DNA from 3 places in the Klebsiella africana genome. Region 2 is predicted to be linked to each of the others. Evidence: predicted binding sites of a transcription regulator. Region 2 holds the regulator's gene; each other region holds the start of a gene.
The links. The regulator Fur, encoded in region 2, represses iron uptake genes when iron is present. The targets are predictions, from matches to a motif close to ATAATAATGAGAACNACTATCAA.
Positions count from the first base shown of each region.

Region 1: LGL98_RS09420 (TonB-dependent siderophore receptor) is a predicted target of Fur. The motif match lies at 2,835-2,857, and genes of this name have one in related genera.
Region 3: sodA (superoxide dismutase [Mn]) is a predicted target of Fur. The motif match lies at 1,780-1,802, and genes of this name have one in related genera.

Region 1 covers NZ_CP084874.1:1,942,968-1,947,542, forward strand. Annotated here, with positions in the region: gene LGL98_RS09415 (hypothetical protein) at 1-456, opposite strand, end outside; gene LGL98_RS09420 (TonB-dependent siderophore receptor) at 637-2,757, opposite strand; gene LGL98_RS09425 (alpha,alpha-trehalase) at 3,009-4,575, opposite strand, start outside.
Region 2 covers NZ_CP084874.1:3,660,443-3,665,017, reverse strand. Annotated here, with positions in the region: gene tcuB (tricarballylate utilization 4Fe-4S protein TcuB) at 1-390, opposite strand, end outside; gene tcuA (FAD-dependent tricarballylate dehydrogenase TcuA) at 377-1,780, opposite strand; gene tcuR (tricarballylate utilization LysR family transcriptional regulator TcuR) at 1,878-2,804, opposite strand; gene fur (ferric iron uptake transcriptional regulator) at 2,931-3,383, opposite strand; gene fldA (flavodoxin FldA) at 3,675-4,205, opposite strand; gene ybfE (LexA regulated protein) at 4,357-4,575, opposite strand, start outside.
Region 3 covers NZ_CP084874.1:5,119,639-5,124,213, reverse strand. Annotated here, with positions in the region: gene rhaR (HTH-type transcriptional activator RhaR) at 1-519, shown strand, start outside; gene rhaT (L-rhamnose/proton symporter RhaT) at 552-1,586, opposite strand; gene sodA (superoxide dismutase [Mn]) at 1,876-2,496, shown strand; gene yiiM (6-hydroxyaminopurine reductase) at 2,569-3,243, shown strand; gene cpxA (envelope stress sensor histidine kinase CpxA) at 3,300-4,575, opposite strand, start outside.

The sequences.
Region 1 (4,575 bases), 1.7 Mb from region 2:
TTGCGTCGGGCTTAACCGCAGCCCGTTGCATTGGGGATCGGTGGTCCAGTGGTTGTGTTCAGCGACGTGCAGAGAAAGCGGGAGATCCTGGTGACTGGATTTTGGCGTAGCAAAATGGTCAAAGAGTATTTTTTCCACACAGGTCATTTTGCATTCTGCATACTGCTGATTGGCGCAGAGCTGTATATTTTCCGCAGAATGGATGAGAGTGACATAGTTTTTTCTTAACAGCCGGAACATGGCCAGCTGAATGACGCTGGTGGCGCTATTACGCAGCCAGGCTAAAAAAGAAGGCGAGATAGAATAGGGTTCTGGAACGGCGGTGGTATTTTCGGTAGGGCGAGTCTTCGCAATAATGATATTCAGCAGAATATATATCACTGTGGTGGATAATACATAATAACCCATAAATGATAACGGATGTAAATCAACGATATAGCTAATGACTGAGTTCACTTTTATTCCTTGTGAGCGCTATAACCGGTTTGCGCCAGCATAGTAAGCTTTCTCATGCGAAGGGGGCAAGTGAAATAATGGAGTGGCACCTTTACGTTAATATCAGCAATAAAAGCGAGACGGAAACTATTCACGCAAGCCTCCGCCGTCATGGCCGGAGGCTTATATTTCCGTGGTCAGTTAAAAGTCGTAGCCGACGGTGGCCATAACGCTGCGCTCTGCCCCCCAGTAGCAGTTGCCGGTGCCGTAGCAGCCGGAAATATACTCGCGGTCGCCGATATTGTTGGCGTTAACCTGCACATAAGCGCCTTTCAGCCCCGGCGACCAGACGCCGAGGTCGGCCCGTATCATGGCATCCATCAGCGTGACCGACGGTAGCCGTTCGGTATTCGCATCATCCGCCCACTGTTTGCCGATGTAGCGGACGCCAGCACCAAGGGAGATCCCCGCCGGGAACTGATAGCGAGCCCAGAAGGAGGCCATTTGATCCGGGGTCAGCTGCGGCGTGTTGTTGTCGGTCCCGTCTTTGGTGTCCTGGAAGCGCAGACGATTCCAGGTATACGAGGCGATAGTACTCAGCTGCGGGGTGATCTGGTGGTGCGCTTCCAGCTCAACGCCCTGCGAATGGACCTTACCCGCCGGAATATAGGTGGCGGTGGCGATGTTCGGGTCGCGGGTGGCGACATCCTTTTGCGTCAGGTCGTAAATCGCAATGCTATAGAGGTCGCGGCTGCCCGGCGGCTGGAACTTCAGGCCGGCTTCAACCTGCTCGGCGGTGGTCGGCTTCAATGGTTTGCCGTCCGCGCCCGGCAGCATCGCCGGGGTAATCGCCTGGCTGTAGCTCAGGTAGGGCGACAGACCGTTGTCCAGGGCGTACAACAGTGAGGCGCGGCCGCTGATATGGTCGTCTGAACGGCGGTTTGAGGTGCCTAAGGTATCACTGACCTGCCGGGAAACGATGCGGTCGTAGCGCGCGGAAACATCCACATGCCAGCGGTTCCAGACCATCTCATCCTGCAGATACAGCCCGGTCTGGTAATAGCGGCGATTATTGTCATCGCTGTAGGTCACGGTATGTCCGGTCTGCGCGGTATAGCCGCTAAACGGGTTAAGGGGCGCCGCGCCGCCGGCGCCGGTCCACAGGTTGTTACGGAAGCGATGATATTCGGCGCCGAGGATCAGGGTGTGCGCCAGGTTACCAGTATTGAAATCGGCGCGCAGGCGGTTATCGGTTGACCAGCCGTCCAGCGAACCGCGCGAACCGCTGTAGCCGCGGGCCAGCATGTCGCTGTCATCTATCCAGCCGACCTGGTAGACCTGATCGAGGGAGACGTTGGTATGGGTGTAGCTCCCGGTGGAATAGACCGACCAGACGTCGGTGAACTGGTGGTCAAACTCATAGCTGTAGATCTGCTGGCGGCGCTGATAGCCATCTCCCGGATCGCCCTCGTTGGTGCTGGGGGAGAGCTTACGGCCATTGTGGGCATAGCGGGTGCCGTCCAGCGGCAAAGAGCCGTGGTAGCCGCCGGAAGGATCTTTTTGCAGATAGGCGCGCAGCAGCAGCGAGGTGTCGCTGTCCGGCTGCCACAGCAGGGAAGGCGAAATGGCGTAGCGCTCCTCGCGGGTATGGTCATACTGCGTGTCGCTGCTGCGGGTCATCCCGATCAGCCGCCATGCCCACTGCTCGTTGATGGCGTCGGTGTAATCGAAGGCTGCGCCTTTGGTATTTTGCGTACCGCCGGTCAGGCGGATGTGGCCCTGCTGACTGAACTGCGGACGTTTGGAAGTCAGGTTGACCACGCCGCCCGGCACGCTCTGCCCGTAGAGCGCGGAGGAGGGGCCGCGGATCACATCCACACGTTCGATAAACCACGGGTCGATTTGCAGTACGTTATGGCTGCCGCCGTCGCTCATCAGGCGCATGCCGTCGAGGAACAGGTTATCGACGTCGCCGCCGTGGTAGCCGCGCAGGGAGATGGCGTCGAACCGGGTCGCGCCGCCGCCGAAGCTGGAGTAAACCCCCGGGGTATATTCCAGCGCCTGGCTGATGGTATTCACCCCCTGGTCCGCCATCTGCTGGCGGGTGACCACCGACACCGACTGGGCGGTAGTGATTAACGGCTGGTCGGTTTTCGTCGCCCCGAGCGAGGTGCTAGCGCTGTAGCCCTCCGTCGGCGCGCTGGCAGACGCCGGTGGGGTAGCAGTGACCACCACCGTCTCTTCGGCCTGCGCGGTGAAGGGAAGTGCGACCGCAAGGGCGTACAGCAGCCTCGGGCGTTTTCGAGAAATAGCCACGTTCATAAGATCATCCTGAACCAACGCGGTCTGGTACTCCTGTACGCCGCCGCGTGAAAAACGAATCTGTCATTATTCGTTAAAAAGTAATGCGAATTATTATTGTTTGTATTTGTGCAATCAAGCGAAAAGGTGACCTGTTCAACGCGAGGGGGTGGGGAAGTATTTCCCGCGAGCCGCAGAATGGGTCTGCGCGGGACGGTAGGGACCAGGGAGACCGCTTCCCCCTACCGATTTTAGTAGGGGGCGGCAAAACGTCAGGAGCCGGTCTTTTGCGGTTCCGCAGGGGCGGGGTCGTTAGCCGCGGGCGCCGCAACAGGTTTGTCTTGCGGTGAAGGGGTTGTCGCCGGACGGGTAGCGGGCAGCGCATCGCAGGGTTTCTCCTGCGGGCAGATCAGATCCAGCATCTTCAGGGTGACGCCGTTGGTCCAGCCAAAGCCGTCCTGCAGCGGATATTCCCCGCCGCCGCCGCCGGTGCCGGTCGAACTCACGTCATACTTTTCCACCAGCTTTTGCTTGCTGTCATAGGTATGCTGCACGTTGGTCAGGAAGCGCCAGGTGACCTCCATGGCGATCTTCTGCTGACCATAGTTTTGCAGCCCCTCGACCGCCACCCACTGCAGCGGCGCCCAGCCGTTCGGCGCATCCCACTGCTGGCCGCTGTTGACGGTGGTGGTGGTCAGCCCGCCGGGTTTGAGCAGGCGCGACTCAGCGGCGGCGGCCACTTTCGTCGCCCGCTCGCGTGACGCCGCATTGACGTACAGCGGGAACAGCGCCGCCGCGGTAAGCTGATTGCGCACCTTGTGGGTTTTCAGATCGTAGTCGGCGTACCATCCCTCTTTATCATTCCATAGGTATTTCTCAATGGCCTGCTGGCGGGCGTTAGCCAGCGCATCGTACTGCGTAGCGCCAGCGTTGTCTCCGGATGCCTTGCTGGCGCGGGCGAGGGTTTTCTCCAGATGGAACATCAGGGCATTGAGATCGACCGGGACAATCGAGGTGGTGCGAATGGTGGCGAGCTGCTGCGGATTATCCATCCAGCGGGAGCTGAAATCCCAGCCGGAGGCGGCGGCGGAGCGCAGGTCGCGATAGATCTCGGTTGCCGGACGATTCGGGTTGCTTTTGGCGGTTTTGACGTCGTCAAGCCAGGACTCGGGACGCGGGGTGTCGCTATCGTCCCAGTAGCGGTTGAGCAGCGCGCCGTCCGCCATCCGCACCGCCCGTTTGTCGGCGCTGCCGGGGGCCAGCGCGTCCGCTCCGGCCATCCAGTAGCGATACTCCTTCTCCAGCTGCGGCTGGTAGGTTTTCAGTACCTGGTCGCCATCGTGCGTCGCCAGCAGGCTCACCATAAAGGAGAAGAAGGGGGGCTGCGAACGGCTGAGGTAATAGGTGCGGTTGCCGTTGGGGATATGGCCCCAGGCGTCAATTTCCGCAGCGAAGTTGGCAACCATATCTTCGACTTTATCCCAGTGACCGCTTTCGGCAAGACCCAGCATGGTGAAATAGCTGTCCCAGTAATAGACTTCGCGAAAGCGTCCTCCGGGGACCACGTAGGGCTTAGGCAGCGGCAGCAGCGAGTCCCATTTTTCCACCTCGACGGTGCTGCGGGTCAGAACCGGCCACAGGCCATCGATATGCTGACGCAGGGTTTGCCCTTTGGGCGGCACATAGGTGTCATTTTCTTTCGGCAGCGTGAAGTTCAGCTCGACGAAGTGGCGCAGGTCAAAGCTGGCCTGGTTTTTTTGCATCCGGTAATCGGCAAGGATCATCAGCGGATCGCTGTTAGGAATGGCGTCGGCGAAGGTTTTTTGATCGGCAAAGAGC
Region 2 (4,575 bases):
CAGCAACAGAAAGAAAATTAGTCCGCCGACCAGCGCCAGCGCGGTGGTCACGCCGGCCTGACGATACAGGCGGCCAAAGGCCGCGGGCTGGGCGTAGTGTTGATAGGTCTCCAGTCGCACTTCGGCCATTGCCTTCGGCACGTTAATGGCGAACTCGTGGGGCGGCGCGTACTGGCAGGCGTGCAGGCAGGCGCCGCAGTTATGACACAGGTTAGCCAGATAATTAATATCCGCTTTGCCAAAGGCCAGGCGCTGGGTCATCGCCGGGAACACGGCGCAAAACCCTTCGCAGTAGCGGCAGGCATTACAGACCTGCATCACCCGTTCCACTTCCGCCTCCGGCTCGGTGATGATCTGCGCGTCAATGATCAGCTTTTCAAGCGACTTCATGGTGGTTCTCCTGCTGTGCCGCCCGGGCGGCTTGCTGACCGGCAATGCGGCCGAAGGTGGTGCCAATAGACATCCCGACGCCAGCGGTATAGCCTTTGCCCAGCACGTTGCCAGCCATCATTTCCCCGGCGACAAACAGGTTACGGCTGGGTTTGCCGGCGAAGTGGACGGCGGCGGTGTCGTCGACGTAGAGCCCGAGGTAGGTGAAGGTGATCCCCGGACGTAAGGTATAGCCGTAGTAAGGCGGCGTATCGAGGGGGCGCGCCCAGTGGGTCTTTGGCGGCGTCAGGCCGGAAGTGGCGCAATTATCCAGGCGGATATGGTCGAACTGGCCCGGCGCGCAGGCAGCATTATAGTCGGCGATGGTTTGCGCTAAGCGTTCGCCGTCCAGCCCCAGCTGGCGGGCCAGCTCGGGAAGGGTGTTGGCCTGTGCGCCGGGAAAGACGGGCGGCATAAAGTGGCCGATGGCTTTACTGTCGATGATTGAGAAGCCGATCTGCCCGGGCTGGTGAGCGACCAGCCGGCCCCAAATGGCGTAGCGTTTGGGCCAGAAATCTTCTCCTTCATCATAAAAACGCTCGGCATCGCGGTTGACCACTACCCCCAGCGACACGCAGTCGACGCGGGTGCAGATCCCGCCGTCATAGAGCGGTGCCCGGGCGTCAATGGCGACGCAGTGGGACTGCGAGGGATCGCCGATGATATCGGCCCCGGCGTCGATCATAAACTTGAGCAGCACCCCCTGGTTGAAGCGGGTGCCGCGGATGAGGAAGTTATCGGCGGGCCATTCACCGCGGTCATTTTGCCCCCAGGCCTCGCGCAGCCATTCGCGGTTGGATTCAAACCCACCGGCGGCGAGGACGCAGCTTTTCGCAACAATCCGTTCCTCGCCCGCCAGCGCGGCGACAAATTCGCCGTTGCGCAGCTCGAGAGCTTGCACCGGCGTGTTGTAGCGAATCTGCACGCCCATCTGCTCCGCGCTGCGGTAATAGGCATTGACCAGCGCTTTGCCGCCGCCCATAAAAAAAGCGTTGGTGCGGGCTACGTGCAGGGCGCCAGAGAGCGGCGGCTGGAAATTAACTCCGTGCTGGCGCATCCAGACTCGGCATTGTGACGAGGTGCGGATCACCAGCCGGGCCAGCGCTTCGTTGGTATTCCCCTCGGTGACGCGCAGCAGATCCTGCCAGTACTCTTCTTCCGGATAGCTGTCGACCAGCACGTCCTGCGGCACATCGTGCATACAGCGCAGGTTACGCGTGTGTTGCGAGTTGCCGCCGCGCCACTCCCGCGGCGCCGCCTCCAGCATCAGCACCGAGGCGCCAGCTTCCCGAGCGGTTAAGGCGGCGCAGAGCGCGGCATTGCCGCCGCCAATCACCAGTACATCCACCATTATCGGCTCCCTTACAATTTAATTAATTGTTAAATTTGTAATTGGAATGTAGGCGGTGATGGCGGTGGGGCGCTATGGCGTAGCGCTAAAGAGGGGTTTAGTGAGCATAAAGGGTGGCGCCCGGCCAGCGGTCAGACTCTACCAGCTGACGCATAACTTTGCTCAGTATTACCCGTGCGGCAAGGCCTGCCGGGGTGAGTTCATCATCGGACAGGCTGACCAGAAAGTTGGGGCGACTGAGTACCGGATTGACGACGTCGATCACTCTCAGCGCCTGGTGGTCGAGATGGGAGATAGCGGCCCCGGGCTGCAGGGTGGCCCCCAGTCCGCTGCGCACGGCCTGCATCAGCAGGGCCAGGCCGTCGATCTCCGCCACCACCTCAACGCTGATATGATGCTGCTGGCAAACCGCCTCCAGCCTGCCGCGCAGACCGTGGCCCTGGCTTGGCATAATCAACGGCAGGGAGGTGAGCTGGTCAGGGGTGATATGGTCATCCTGAAGAGGGGCTAGCAGCGCATGGGTGCCAATCAGGAACAGGCGCTCTTCCAGCACCGGTCTGGCGCTCCAGCGCAGGATCTTCTCCTGCTGGAAAACGATAGCTAAATCGAGCTGGCGAGTGTTGATCATCCGTTCCAGATTGCCGGAAAGGCTTTCAACCAGATGCAGACGCACGTCGGGGTAGCTTTCGCGCATCGCATTGATGAACGGAACACCGAGAACGGAGGCGGTGCTGGGGGCCATGCCGACGCTGACGTGGCCCGACAGGCGCGCCTCGCGGGCGGCGAGGATGGCGTCATCGGCATGGCGCAGCGCCAGCTGCGCTTGTGAGTAGAAGGCGAGGCCCGCGCTGGTGGGCGTGACTCCGCGGGAGGTCCGCTGCAGCAGGCGAATGGCCAGTTCGTTTTCCAGGCGCGCGATCTGCTGGCTAAGCGCCGAGACACCGATATTGAGATCGAGCGCAGCTCGCCCCATGCTGCCGGTCTCAACAATGCGCACAAAGTAGCGTAGCTGGCGAAGTTCCATATCAACTCTCCGGACAAAGCGGGGGTGAGGAAGGTTACCCCAGAGGCGTGAGCGGGAAGCGCGGCAGAAGCGCCCATAAAAAAGCCAACCGGCAGGTTGGCTTTTCAGAGCAGACGAAGCGGGGAATTACTTTTCCACTGCGTCGTGGGCGTGTTCGTCCTCGCGGCAATCCCCTTCCGCACAGTGGCCGTACAGATACAGACTGTGGTTGGTCAGGCGGATGCCGTGACGGGAAGCGATTTCACGCTGGCGCGCTTCAATAGAGTCATCACTGAACTCGATCACTTTGCCGCAGTCGAGGCAGATCAGGTGATCGTGGTGATGCTGCTGGGTCAGTTCGAAAACGGATTTTCCGCCTTCGAAATTATGACGAGTCACGATGCCGGCGTCATCAAACTGGTTGAGGACGCGGTAAACGGTCGCCAGACCAATCTCTTCGCCCATGTCGATCAGGCGTTTATATAAGTCTTCCGCACTGACATGATGGTTATCCGGTTCCTGCAGCACTTCGAGGATTTTCAGTCGAGGAAGTGTGACTTTCAGGCCAGCCTTCTTTAATGCGGTATTGTTGTCAGTCATGCGGAATCTGTCCTGTTGCTAAACGATCTACTTCCTTCAACGGAAGTCATACAGAAATTAACCCGACGTAATGCGTCTCATTATAGAACTGCCATTGGTAAATGAAAACTGCAAGCATCAGGCCTGGTTTGCTGTCAAAAACGAGGCACCAGCTACAAACTGCGTCACGTGCCTCGTAGAATCAGAGGACATTGTACAGATATGTGATTAAAAGTTAAAAACTTGTAGCTATTAGTTTGATTGCTTTTGTCTATTAATGCGACGCAACTCAATAGTTACGCCGCTTAATCATCAGGCGTTTTTGATTTCTTCGAGGTGCAGCTCTTCGGCAACCTGCTTCACCCACTTCTCAACGCGCTCATTAGTCAGCTCCGGCTGGCGGTCTTCATCGATGGCGAGGCCGACGAAGTGGTCGTCATCCGCCAGGCCTTTGGAAGCCTCGAAATGATACCCCGCCGTCGGCCAGTGACCGACGATGGTCGCCCCGCGTGGCTCAATGATGTCGCGGATGGTGCCTAGCGCGTCGCAGAAGTATTCTGCGTAGTCTTCCTGGTCGCCGCAGCCGAACAGCGCCACCAGTTTGCCATTGAAGTCGATCTCTTCCAGCGTCGGGAAAAAGTCGTCCCAGTCACACTGTGCTTCACCATAGTACCAGGTCGGAATACCGAGCAGCAGGATGTCGTGGGCTTCCAGGTCTTCTTTGCTGCTTTTGGCAATGTCGTGAACATCAGCAACATCTTTACCAAGCTGCTTTTGAATCATTTTTGCAATATTTTCGGTGTTGCCGGTGTCGCTGCCAAAAAAGATGCCGATGATTGCCATGAGTAAAATAACCTCTTGAAACTTAAATGATGTGGTAGGGACGCGATGCCCATAGATAACGGCAATCATAGCAGAACAGGCAAGGGCGCGGAAACAGCAATCACGCCCGACTGCACACTCTGCTACATGAATGCGGTTTTTTCGCGGAAAGTTAGACTTTTCCCTGGCTGCGCAGGGCGGTTAATTGTGTCATCAGCATCTCTTCAATGAGATCGCTGCGGCTCATATTACGCGCTTCCGCCAGCTCGTTGAGCGCATCGACCGCATCAGCGTTGAGTTTTAACTCGACGCGCTTCAGCCCGCGAACCTTATCGCGTTTCAGCTGGTTACGTTTGTTGATGCGCAGTTGTTCATCGCGCGACAGCGGATT
Region 3 (4,575 bases), 1.5 Mb from region 2:
CCGTGGAAGCCCCACTGGCGCATGGGCAGCACCGGTATGGCGCAGGCGCGCCAGGTGATTAGCCAGCTTGAGCATGAGTGCGCCCGGCGCGACGCGCAGGGAAATGCGATGGCCGAACTGCTGTTTGCCCAGCTGGCGCTGACGCTGCAGCGCCATCGCTACGCGACGGATGATCCGGCGGCGACGCAGCGCGAAGCACTACTCGACAAACTGCTGGCTGCGCTGGCGTCCAGCCTCAGCCGCCCCTTTGTTCTGGAGCGTTTCTGCGAGCAGGAGGGCGGCAGCGAGCGGGCGCTTCGCCAGCAGTTTCGCCAGCAAACCGGGATGACCATCAATCACTATTTACGCCAGCTGCGGATCTGCCATGCGCAGTATCTGCTGCAGCATACCGAGCGCTTAATCGGCGATATCGCCATGCAGTGTGGCTTTGAGGACAGTAACTACTTTTCGGTGGTTTTTAGCCGCGAAATCGGCATGTCGCCGGGGCAGTGGCGGCAGCGCAGTCGCACCGCCGCCTGAAGGCCGTTATTGTCTGGCTGATGGCCCGATGGTTAACTGGCCATTCCCAGGCCGACGATATTGGCGGCGATGATGATCACCACGCAGCCGAGGCTCAGGACGCTCACCGGACGACGGCCGGCGTTGTTCCACTCCTTCAGCACCAGACCCACCACACCGCCGCACAGTACGTAGAAACTCATGTGCAGCATCCAGCTCATATAATCATACTGCGCCGGAATGCTGGCATGGCCCCAGGCATAGAAGAAGAACTGGAGATACCACATCAGGCCGCCGAGGGCGGAGAGCAGCAGGTTGCTGATGATAAGCGGTTTTGCCAGCGAGAAATCGGCTTTGACTGACAGGTTCTTCACTTTCGCCAGACGAATAAAGCAGAAGCCAAGGTTAACCAGCGCCCCGCCGCCCATAATGACCACATAGCTTGGCAGCGCTGCGTACAGCGGGTCGACGCCGAGCGCCGCGGCGGCATCATGCATCGGTTTGGCGGCGTTCATCGCAAACGACATCCCTGCGGAGAAGATACCGCACATCACCGCCAGCAGAAGCCCTTTCTTCAGATTGAACTCTTCGGCTTTAATGCCCATTTTACGCTCTTTCAGCTGGCCCGCGCGGGTGACGATGCCGACGCCAATCACCGCCACCAGCACGCCGAGCAGCGTCATTTGACCGCCCTGGGTGTGCATCAGCACGGCAAACTGACCGTTAATAATGGGCGTCATCAGCGTGCCGACAATCAGCGTGATGCCAATGGCGATGCCAATCCCCATCGACATGCCGAGATAGCGCATGGTCAGGCCATAGTTAATATTACCGATGCCCCACATGGCGCCGAACAGAAAGACCGGCAGCAACGTGGAGGCGCTAAAAGAGCGGTAGTAGGCCCAGAAATCGGGTAACAGCGTGGCGCTGATGGCCCAGGGCAGGATCAGCCAGGAGACAATCCCCCCGACCGACCACATGGTTTCCCACGACCAGTGTTTTACTTTCTTGAACGGGGCATAGAAACAGGCGGCACTGGCGGCCCCTATCAAATGCCAAAAAATACCCATCGTAATCGCGTGGTTCATTGATTTTATCCTCATCTTTTTTTATCGGAGACGGCGGCTTCCGATGGGATGAGTGTAAAAATTGGCCGCTTTGGCCGCCTTCAAGTCCTTGCCACAGGATGACGAACCCTGGCAACCACTGACTTAATTAGTTGTTCTACATCACAAAACGGCGGGTATTTCTTCTGGTTATATCCATATGAAAAATACGGCATTGATAAGCATTTTCAATACCATTTAATTAACTATAATGGACAAACTGCTTACGCGGCATTAACACTTGAGCCGCTCGACAATAATGGAGATGATTATGAGCTATACCCTGCCATCCCTGCCTTACGCTTACGATGCTCTGGAACCGCACTTCGACAAGCAGACGATGGAGATCCATCACACTAAACACCACCAGACCTACGTGAACAACGCTAACGCCGCGCTGGAAAGCCTGCCGGAGTTCGCTAACCTGTCCGCTGAAGAGCTGATTACCAAGCTGGATCAGCTGCCGGCTGACAAAAAAACCGTACTGCGTAACAACGCCGGCGGCCACGCGAACCACAGCCTGTTCTGGAAAGGCCTGAAAACCGGTACCACCCTGCAGGGCGACCTGAAAGCGGCTATCGAGCGCGATTTCGGTTCCGTGGAGAACTTCAAAGCGGAATTCGAAAAAGCCGCTGCGACCCGTTTCGGTTCCGGCTGGGCGTGGCTGGTCCTGAAAGGTGACAAACTGGCCGTTGTCTCCACCGCTAACCAGGATTCCCCGCTGATGGGCGAAGCCATTTCCGGCGCTTCCGGCTTCCCAATTATCGGCCTGGACGTCTGGGAACACGCTTACTACCTGAAATTCCAGAACCGCCGCCCGGACTACATTAAAGCCTTCTGGGACGTGGTGAACTGGGACGAAGCTGCAGCGCGTTTTGCCGCTAAAAAATAAGGTTGCATTGCGCTAAGAGAGAAGCGAGTCTGATGACTCGCTTTTTTTATATCTGTAGCAAGGAGAGCAGCCATGCATTATCCGGTGAATGTCTTTATCGGCAAAATCAGGGACTACGCAGGTAGTCGTCCCAGTGCGATCGGTAAAATCCAGGTTGATGGCGAACTGCAGCTCGGCGATCTCGGTCTCGATGGGGACCAGCAGGCGGAGAAGAAAATCCACGGCGGGCCGGACCGCGCACTGTGTCATTATCCGCGCGAACATTATGCCGACTGGATCCGTGAATTCCCCCAGCAGGCCGATCGGTTCTGCGCCCCGGCGTTCGGCGAAAACCTCTCTACCACCGGGCTTACCGAGCAAAACGTTTATATCGGCGATATCTTTCGCTGGGGCGAGGCGCTGATTCAGGTCACCCAGCCGCGATCGCCGTGCTTCAAGCTCAACTTTCATTTTGCGATCAATGATATGGCGCAGCTTATGCAAAACAGCGGAAAAACCGGCTGGCTATACCGGGTGATTGCCGGAGGACAAGTTTCCAGCGATGCGCCGCTCGAGCTGGTTTCCCGGCTGAGTGATGTCAGCGTTCATGAGGCCGGGGCGATTGCCTGGCAGATGCCGTTTGATGATGATCAGTACCACCGCTTATTGTCGGCAGCGGGCCTGTCGGTGAGCTGGAGCCGAACGATGCAGAAACGGCGTTTAAGCGGCAAGATAGAGGATAGTTCGCGGAGATTATGGGGGAAATAATCCCCCATACTAAGTATTTCCGGGGATGCTCCCGGCCAGCGCAGGCCGGGTCGGCGTCAGGTTCGTTTATACAGCGGCAGCCAGATTGTTAAACGCAGGCCACCCAGCGGGCTGTCGTCGGCCTTCACCCAGCCGCGGTGCTGCTGAATAGCGGTTTCGACAATCGCCAGCCCCAGGCCGGTGCCGCCGGACTCGCGGTCGCGCGCCTCGTCGGTCCGGTAGAATGGCCGGAAAATCTGCTCGCGATCCTCCGGGCTGACGCCCGGGCCGTCGTCATCGACGTTAACCGTAATCCCGTCTTTATCCACCGAGAAGCTGACGGAAATTTTCGTATGCGAGTAGCGCAGGGCGTTGCGGACGATATTCTCCAGCGCGCTTTCCAGCGCATTGGGGTTACCGTACAGCGGCCATGGGCCCGGCGGATACTCAACGGTGAAAGATTTCCCCATCTGCTCGGCTTCAAACGCCGCGTTGTCTAACACTTCATTCCACAGCTGATTGGCTTTCACCGTCTCGCTGACCAGGGCGTTTTTCGCCTGATTACGCGACATCACCAGCAGGTCGTTAATCATGCTGTCCAGCCGGTGCGCTTCGGTTTCGATCCGCTCCAGCTCCTTGCTCTCTCCGCTGCGGCGGCGCAGCAGGGCGGTGCCCAACTGCAGGCGTGTAAGCGGCGTGCGCAGCTCGTGCGAGATATCGGACAGCAGCCGCTGCTGGCTGGTCATCATCCTTTCCAGCGCGGTGACCATCTGGTTAAAGCTGGCGCCAGCGGCTAAAAACTCCTGCGGCCCGGCCTCCAGCTCCGGATGCTGGCGCAGGTTACCCTGGGCAACTTCGTCGGCGGCATTTTTCAGCTTACGCGCCGGTTTCGCCAGGCTCCACGCCAGCCACAGCAGCAGCGGGGCGCTGACCAGCATCGTGACGATCAGCAGCAGCAGCGGCCGGTCAAACAGCAGGTTGATAAAGTCGGATTGTGAGGTGCTGGCGGGACGAATCAGATAGAGCTGATAGTTATCCTCCCCGTCCCGGACGGAAAACGGGCCCACCATTTCCAGGCGGCCATAGCGTTTTTTCTGCGGATGATCGGCGTTATCGGCCTGGCCGATAAAGTTACGAATGATCTGCATCTCGTTGCGTTCTGCACCGATCACGCGGCCTTCGCTGGTTACCAGCAGCAGGCGTTGTCCCGGCGGCGCCCATTTATCGATGGCACGAAACAGACGGCGCCACCACATCAGGTCGTTTGGCGGATCGTTGGCCAGCTCGGCCTCGACGTGCTGCTCGATCATGATGCCCTGACGCTGCTCGCTTTCCAGCAGCTCGGTCATCTGC